Regions from separate parts of the Streptomyces sp. NPDC050743 genome, predicted to be linked through region 1. Evidence: riboswitches for the same ligand, from Rfam matches in the RefSeq annotation. Region 1 holds a riboswitch; the other holds the start of a gene.
What was found. A riboswitch is a leader RNA that binds a small molecule or an ion and turns the genes downstream of it on or off. The one in region 1 is predicted to bind cyclic di-AMP.

Region 1 (3,201 bases):
CGTGGACGACGGCTGGTTCGGCGCCCGCACCAGCGACCGCGCGGGCCTCGGCGACTGGACCCCCAACCCCGACCGCTTCCCGCACGGGCTGAAGCCCCTCGCCGACCAGGTGCACGGCCTCGGCATGCAGTTCGGCATCTGGGTCGAGCCCGAGATGGTCAACCCGGACAGCGACCTGTACCGCGCCCACCCCGACTGGGTGCAGTACCAGCCGGGACGGAAGCGGACGGAACTGCGCAACCAGCTCGTCCTCAACCTCGCCCGCGAGGACGTCCAGGAGTACCTCTGGGAGCAGCTGGACACCCTGCTCTCCAGCGCGCCGATCGACTATGTGAAGTGGGACTTCAACCGCTGCTTCACCGACGCGGGCTGGCCCGGGGAGCCGTACCCGCAGCGCCTGTGGGTGGACCACGTCCGCGCCTTCTACGCCCTGCTGGACCGGCTGCGCGCGGCCCACCCGCGGGTCGCCTTCGAGTCCTGCTCGGGCGGCGGCGGCCGGATCGACCTCGGTGTCATGAGCCGCACCGACCAGGTGTGGACCTCCGACAACACCGACCCGCTCGACCGGCTCGCCATCCAGCACGGCTTCAGCCAGATCCACCCCGCCCGGGTCATGGCCGCCTGGGTCACCGACAGCCCGAACACCCAGCTCAACGGCCGGGTCAGCTCCCTGCGCTTCCGGTTCGTCAGCGCCATGGCGGGCGTCCTCGGGGTCGGCGGCGACCTCACCGAGTGGACCGACCAGGAGCTGGCCGAGGCCCGGCGGTGGGTCGACCTCTACAAGGAGATCCGTCCGGTCGTCCAGCAGGGCGAGCAGTACCGGCTGCGCCCCCCGGCCGGCGGTCTGAGCGCCGTCCAGTACGTCCTGGGGGAGGAGACGGTGGTCCTCGCCTGGCTCCAGGCGCAGAGCTACGGCGAGCCGGTGCCGGCGCTGCGCCTGCGCGGGCTCGACCCCACGGCGTCGTACGAGTGCCGCGAAACGGGGGAAGTGCACCGCGGTGCCGTCCTGCTGCACCACGGGCTGCGTACCGGGCTCAAGGGCGACCTGGATGCGACGGTCCTCCGACTGCGCCGCATCTGAGCTTTCTGCCCGGATTGGCGCCTTCGTTCCAACTCGCTCAGGAATAAGGGTTCGTAGCCGGACCATGCGTGAGGAGCTTCATATCCGTGACCGTGAGTCGCGCGTCATGTCCACGTAATTCCCATGCTGAAAAGGGGAATTGAAAGACCCTGGGATGCGGGAATTCACGGAGGGTGACCGTGAATTCCCGCATTCGATCTCCGGGACGGTGAATGCCGGGAACCGCCGCTTGTTTCCGTGCGTCCCGCTCGCTTACGTTCCCCACCACTCCGGACGGAACGCCGAGTCCTGCCGAGTTCCACAGTTGACCCGCGTTCGGCAGGAGCGGGGGACCCACCAGGTACGACCGCCTGTCCGGTCTCCGCGACAGGGTCGGGGTGAAGCCGCCACGGCGGCCGGGCCGCTCCAGCCCGAACCCGACAGCTGACCTCGCAGGCGTCGGAGAGGAAATGCGCCATGCCCGCGAAGGGTAAGCACCGACGTCCCAAGACCCCGCGTCTCTCCCGGTCGATCGCCGTTGCCGGAACCGGTGGCGCCGCTCTGGCCCTCCCGCTCATCGGAACCACGGGAGCGCACGCCGCGACCACCACGCAGGGCATTTCCGCAAAGTCGGTGCGGGCCCTTCAGTCCCCGGCGAAGAAGACCGTCGCGCAGACGAATCCGCCCGTGCGCACCTACACGGTGCGATCCGGTGACTGCCTTTCGACGATCGCCGGCGCGCAGCATGTCGCCGGCGGCTGGCACCGCCTCTACGACGACAACCGCGAGGCCGTCGGCGACGACCCCTCGCTGATCCACCCGGGCCTGAAGCTCGCGCTCGGCACGCAAGCCGTACAGACCCGCACCGAGCCCGCCGCCCCGAGCCGGTCGTCGGCCAAGACCCGGTCCGCCGCGCCCCAGGCGGCCCCGGCGCCCGAGTCCACCGGAGCCGCCGCCACGACCACCGCCGCCGGCTTCACCCTCCCGGTGACCGGCGCGACCGTCGGCACCGGCTACCACGTGGCCGACGGCATGTGGTCCAGCGGCCACCACACCGGAGTCGACTTCGTCGTACCGACCGGCACCCCGGTCAAGTCCGTCGGCGCGGGCATGGTCGTCTCCGCCGGCTGGGGCGGCGCCTACGGCAACCAGGTCGTCATCAGGCTGAACGACGGCCACTACGCGCAGTACGGCCACCTGTCCCAGCTCTCCGTCACGGCCGGGCAGACCGTGACCACGGGCCGGCAGATCGGCCTGTCCGGCGCCACCGGCAACGTCACCGGCCCGCACCTGCACTTCGAGATCCGCACCACGCCGAACTACGGCTCGGACATCGACCCGGTCGCCTACCTCCGCGCGCACGGCGTCCCGGTCGTCTGACGCCCGAGCACCCGGACCACCTTCCCGACACGCCGCCGAAGGCCGGACCCACACCCCCCGGGTCCGGCCTTCGGCGTACCGTCCGGCCCTATTCCTGGATTGGCAAATTATTTAAGGGTGTCACATCTCACCGTTCGTCAACCCCTCCTTACGGTCGCGTAAGTCACATATGAAGGTGAATCATGGTCCGACGTGGCAGACGATTCGAAGAGTGACAACAGATCAGTGATCGGGTCGTACGTGGCGGTGGGGGACAGCTTCACCGAGGGCGTCGGCGACCCGGGGCCCGACGGGGCGTTCGTGGGCTGGGCCGACCGGTTCGCGGTATTGCTCGCCGACCGGCAGCCCGAGGGCGACTTCCAGTACACCAATCTCGCGGTCCGCGGGAAACTGCTCGACCAGATCGTGCAGGACCAGCTCCCCAAGGCTGTGGAACTGGCCCCGGACCTGGTCTCCTTCTGCGCGGGCGGCAACGACATCATCCGGCCCGGCACCGACCCGGACGAGGTGGCCGAGCGCTTCGAACGGGCCGTGGCCCGGCTGACCGAGGTGGCCGGCACGGTCATGGTGACGACCGGCTTCGACACCCGTGGCGTCCCCGTGCTCAAGCATCTGCGCGGCAAGATCGCCACGTACAACGGGCACGTCCGCGCCATCGCGGACCGGTACGGCTGCCCGGTGCTCGACCTGTGGTCCCTGAAGTCCGTGCAGGACCGCAGGGCGTGGGACAACGACCGTCTGCACCTCTCACCCGAGGGGCA
Region 2 (3,201 bases), on a different contig from region 1:
TTGGACTTCAGGACGGACTTGAGGGTGTGGTAGACCTCGGCGCCCCAGCGCAGGGCCTCGGAGAAGGACTCCGCGCCGATCGGGGCGATCATGAACTCCTGGATGTCCACGTTGGAGTCCGCGTGCGAGCCGCCGTTCAGGATGTTCATCATCGGCACCGGCAGCAGGTGCGCGTTGGGGCCGCCCAGGTAGCGGAAGAGGGGGAGGTCGGACGCCTCGGAGGCGGCGTGGGCGACGGCGAGGGAGACGCCGAGGATGGCGTTGGCGCCGAGGGAGCCCTTGTTGTCGGTGGCGTCCAGGTCGAACATGGCCTGGTCGATCAGGCGCTGCTCGGTGGCGTCGTAGCCGACCAGCTCCGGGCCGATCTGCTCGATGACGGCGAGGACGGCCTTCTCGACGCCCTTGCCCTGGTAGCGGTTCGGGTCGCCGTCGCGGAGCTCGATGGCCTCGAAGGCACCGGTGGAGGCGCCGGACGGGACGGCGGCACGACCCGTGCTGCCGTCGTCGAGGCCGACCTCGACCTCGACCGTGGGGTTGCCTCGGGAGTCCAGGATTTCCCGGGCTACGACGACGTCGATGGACGGCACGAGCATCTCCTTCTTGGATGTGACGCTGGAAGTGCGGGGCTGTCTGCCTTACGGCTGTGCCTTGCGACTAGAGCCTAACCGTCCCCGGGGCGTCGGCCACCGACCGACCGTCCCGTGGACAGGAGAGACACGCAGACGGTACCTATTGTTCACCCACGGAACAAAGGGGGCTGCCGGTGAGCCCCTGCTGAAGAGTGGGGAAACGAAAGACCCCGCCCCGGCGCGTACGGGGGAACACGCGCCGGGGCGGGGAGCCCGTGGGGACGGGGGTGGCCCTCACGAGGCCCTCAGCATGCGGGCCGGGGATGTGAGGGCACTGTGAGCCCGTACGGAGCCAGGTGTCACTTCAGGTGCAGCTGCTGGCCCGGGTAGATGAGGTCGGCGTCCTGGACGATGTCCTTGTTCAGCTTGAACAGCTTCTGCCAGCCGCCGGCCACGTGGTGCTTCTCGGCGATGGCGCTGAGGGTGTCGCCCTTGACGACCTTGTACTCGCCGTCGCCCTTCTCGACCTTCTTGCCGGTCGGGGTGGTGACGGTCTTGCTCGCCGACGGGGCCGTGCGCGTGGTGGAGCGGGTGGCGGCCTGGCCGGTGGAGCGGGTGGCGGTGCTCTTGGTGGTGCTCTTGGTGGTGGTGCTCTTGGCGGCCGCCGGGGCGGAGCCGCTGTACGGCGTGCTCGACAGGCCCGTGCCGCACACCGGCCAGGCGCCCTTGCCCTGGCCCGCGAGGACCTTCTCGGCGACGGCGATCTGCTGCGCCTTGGTGGCGAGGTCGGCACGCGCGGCGTAGGCGGTGCCGCCGTACGCGGCCCAGGTGGAGTTGGTGAACTGCAGGCCGCCGTAGAAGCCGTTGCCGGTGTTGATGGACCAGTTGCCGCCCGACTCGCACTGGGCGACCTTGTCCCACTCGGAGGCGGTGGCGGCGGAGGCGTTGCCGGCCACCATCAGCGGGGCGGCGACGGCGGCGCCGGCGACACCGGTGAGCGTGATGGCGCGAACGGCCTTGGACGGGCGACGGTGCGTGCCCTTGCCGGAGAACAGCATGGATCGATCCCCTCACCGACGCCTGCGAGGTGAGCTGTCGGGTTCGGGCCGGTTGAGTTGCCCGGCCGCGCACTCGTCATCCGAGGCGCGGCTTCACCCCAAGCCGGTCCAGCGTCAACCGCTGGGCCCGGCGCTTACCTTGGGTCCCCCGCTCCTGCCTACGGCGCTTGACGCGACGACTGTTCCCGGGCATCCGCTGGCAGGATTCGGCGTTGCGGCTGCCGGGGCTCGTGGTGACGAGCGGTCCTGACCGTAGACATGCGATCGTCGGATTTTCAAAGACGATCAGGGCTTCTGAGACTCATCCCACACTTTCACCAAACCGGACATCAGCCGCGAAGTGGGGCGTCAATTCCCGCTAGCCGTCGCCGTTTTCGCCATGGACTTCCAGGGTCTGACCGGCGGCGATGTGGTCCGGGTCGGCGCCGATGGCCTTCTTGTTGGCGGCGTAGAGCGCATGCCACCCGCCGTCGACGTCAAGGGAGTCGGCGATGGAGGCGAGGGAGTCGCCCTCGCGGACGGTGTAGGTGTCCGGTCCGCGGCCGGCGTGACGGCCGGAAGGTGTGGCGTTCTGACCGGTTGTCACGCTTTCGTCCGCGCTCTCGCCGCGGTGACGTCCGCCACTGCCGAGTGCGCCGGTGTCGACCAGGCTCCAGGAACCGGCACTCTGCTGGTAATTGTCCGGGTTGTCGGCGCTCGGGGTTGCTGTGGGAGAGCTGTCGCCTTCCTGTGAACCTCCGCCGTCGTGCGAGCCGGACTTGTCAGTCTTGTCGGACTTGGGCGCGCTGGTCCCGGTCGAGTCGCCGGTGCCGTCCGGGGTTTCGGTGGCGTGCTTGCCCGCACCCGGGGTCGGCCCGGTGCTCTCGTCGGAGGACGAGCCGGTGGAGTCCGAGCCGGAGTTGGAGCCGGAACCGGAGTCCGAGGAGGACGAATCCGACAGACCGGACGAGCCGGAGTGGCCGGCCGAGCCGGACGCGTCACCCGAAGCACCGCCGCCGCCGGAGCCGCCGACGCCGGGGTCGACGTCGACCGAACCGGAGTGGGAGGTCAGCCCGGCGGTCAGCGCGCACATGGCCCACGGCTTGGTGCCCTGGTCGGCGAGGATCTTCTCGGCGACGGCTATCTGCTGCGAGCGGCTGGCCTGGTCGGCGCTCTCGGCGTACTGCGTGCCGCCGTACTCGTCCCAGTCCTCCTGCGAGATCTGCAGACCGCCGTAGTAGCCGTTTCCGCTGTCCGCGCTCCAAGAGCCGCCGCTCTCGCACTCGGCGACCTTGTCCCACGTGGTGCCGTCGGCCGCGTTGGCGCTCGCGGCGCCGAGCAGCGGGATGGCGATGGCGGAGCCGGTCACCCCGGCCGCGACGAGGAGGGCCGGAGCCTGACGGGGGCGACGGTGACGACCGTTCCCGGAGAGCATGCGGAAGCCTTTCGTGCGACAGCAAAACCGGCGGGCGATGCAGTGCCTCTCGCCACGCTGATGGGTGAACGTATCGGCAGACGATCACTTGTCACAAGTTCATGCCGCGCAGATCACGTGAAGATCACAGTGTTGAATGTTTGTCATCTCCTGCTGTGCG

Region 2: another riboswitch for cyclic di-AMP. It lies ahead of ACIBJF_RS33365 (transglycosylase family protein); the one in region 1 lies ahead of ACIBJF_RS35985 (peptidoglycan DD-metalloendopeptidase family protein).

The regions. Positions count from the first base shown of each region.
Region 1 is NZ_JBITGJ010000056.1:53,765-56,965, forward strand. It holds gene ACIBJF_RS35980 (alpha-galactosidase) at 1-1,081, shown strand, start outside; cyclic di-AMP (ydaO/yuaA leader) riboswitch at 1,351-1,534, shown strand; gene ACIBJF_RS35985 (peptidoglycan DD-metalloendopeptidase family protein) at 1,538-2,440, shown strand; gene ACIBJF_RS35990 (SGNH/GDSL hydrolase family protein) at 2,666-3,201, shown strand, end outside.
Region 2 is NZ_JBITGJ010000048.1:23,349-26,549, forward strand. It holds gene eno (phosphopyruvate hydratase) at 1-593, opposite strand, end outside; gene ACIBJF_RS33365 (transglycosylase family protein) at 929-1,627, opposite strand; cyclic di-AMP (ydaO/yuaA leader) riboswitch at 1,632-1,803, opposite strand; gene ACIBJF_RS33370 (transglycosylase family protein) at 1,986-3,041, opposite strand.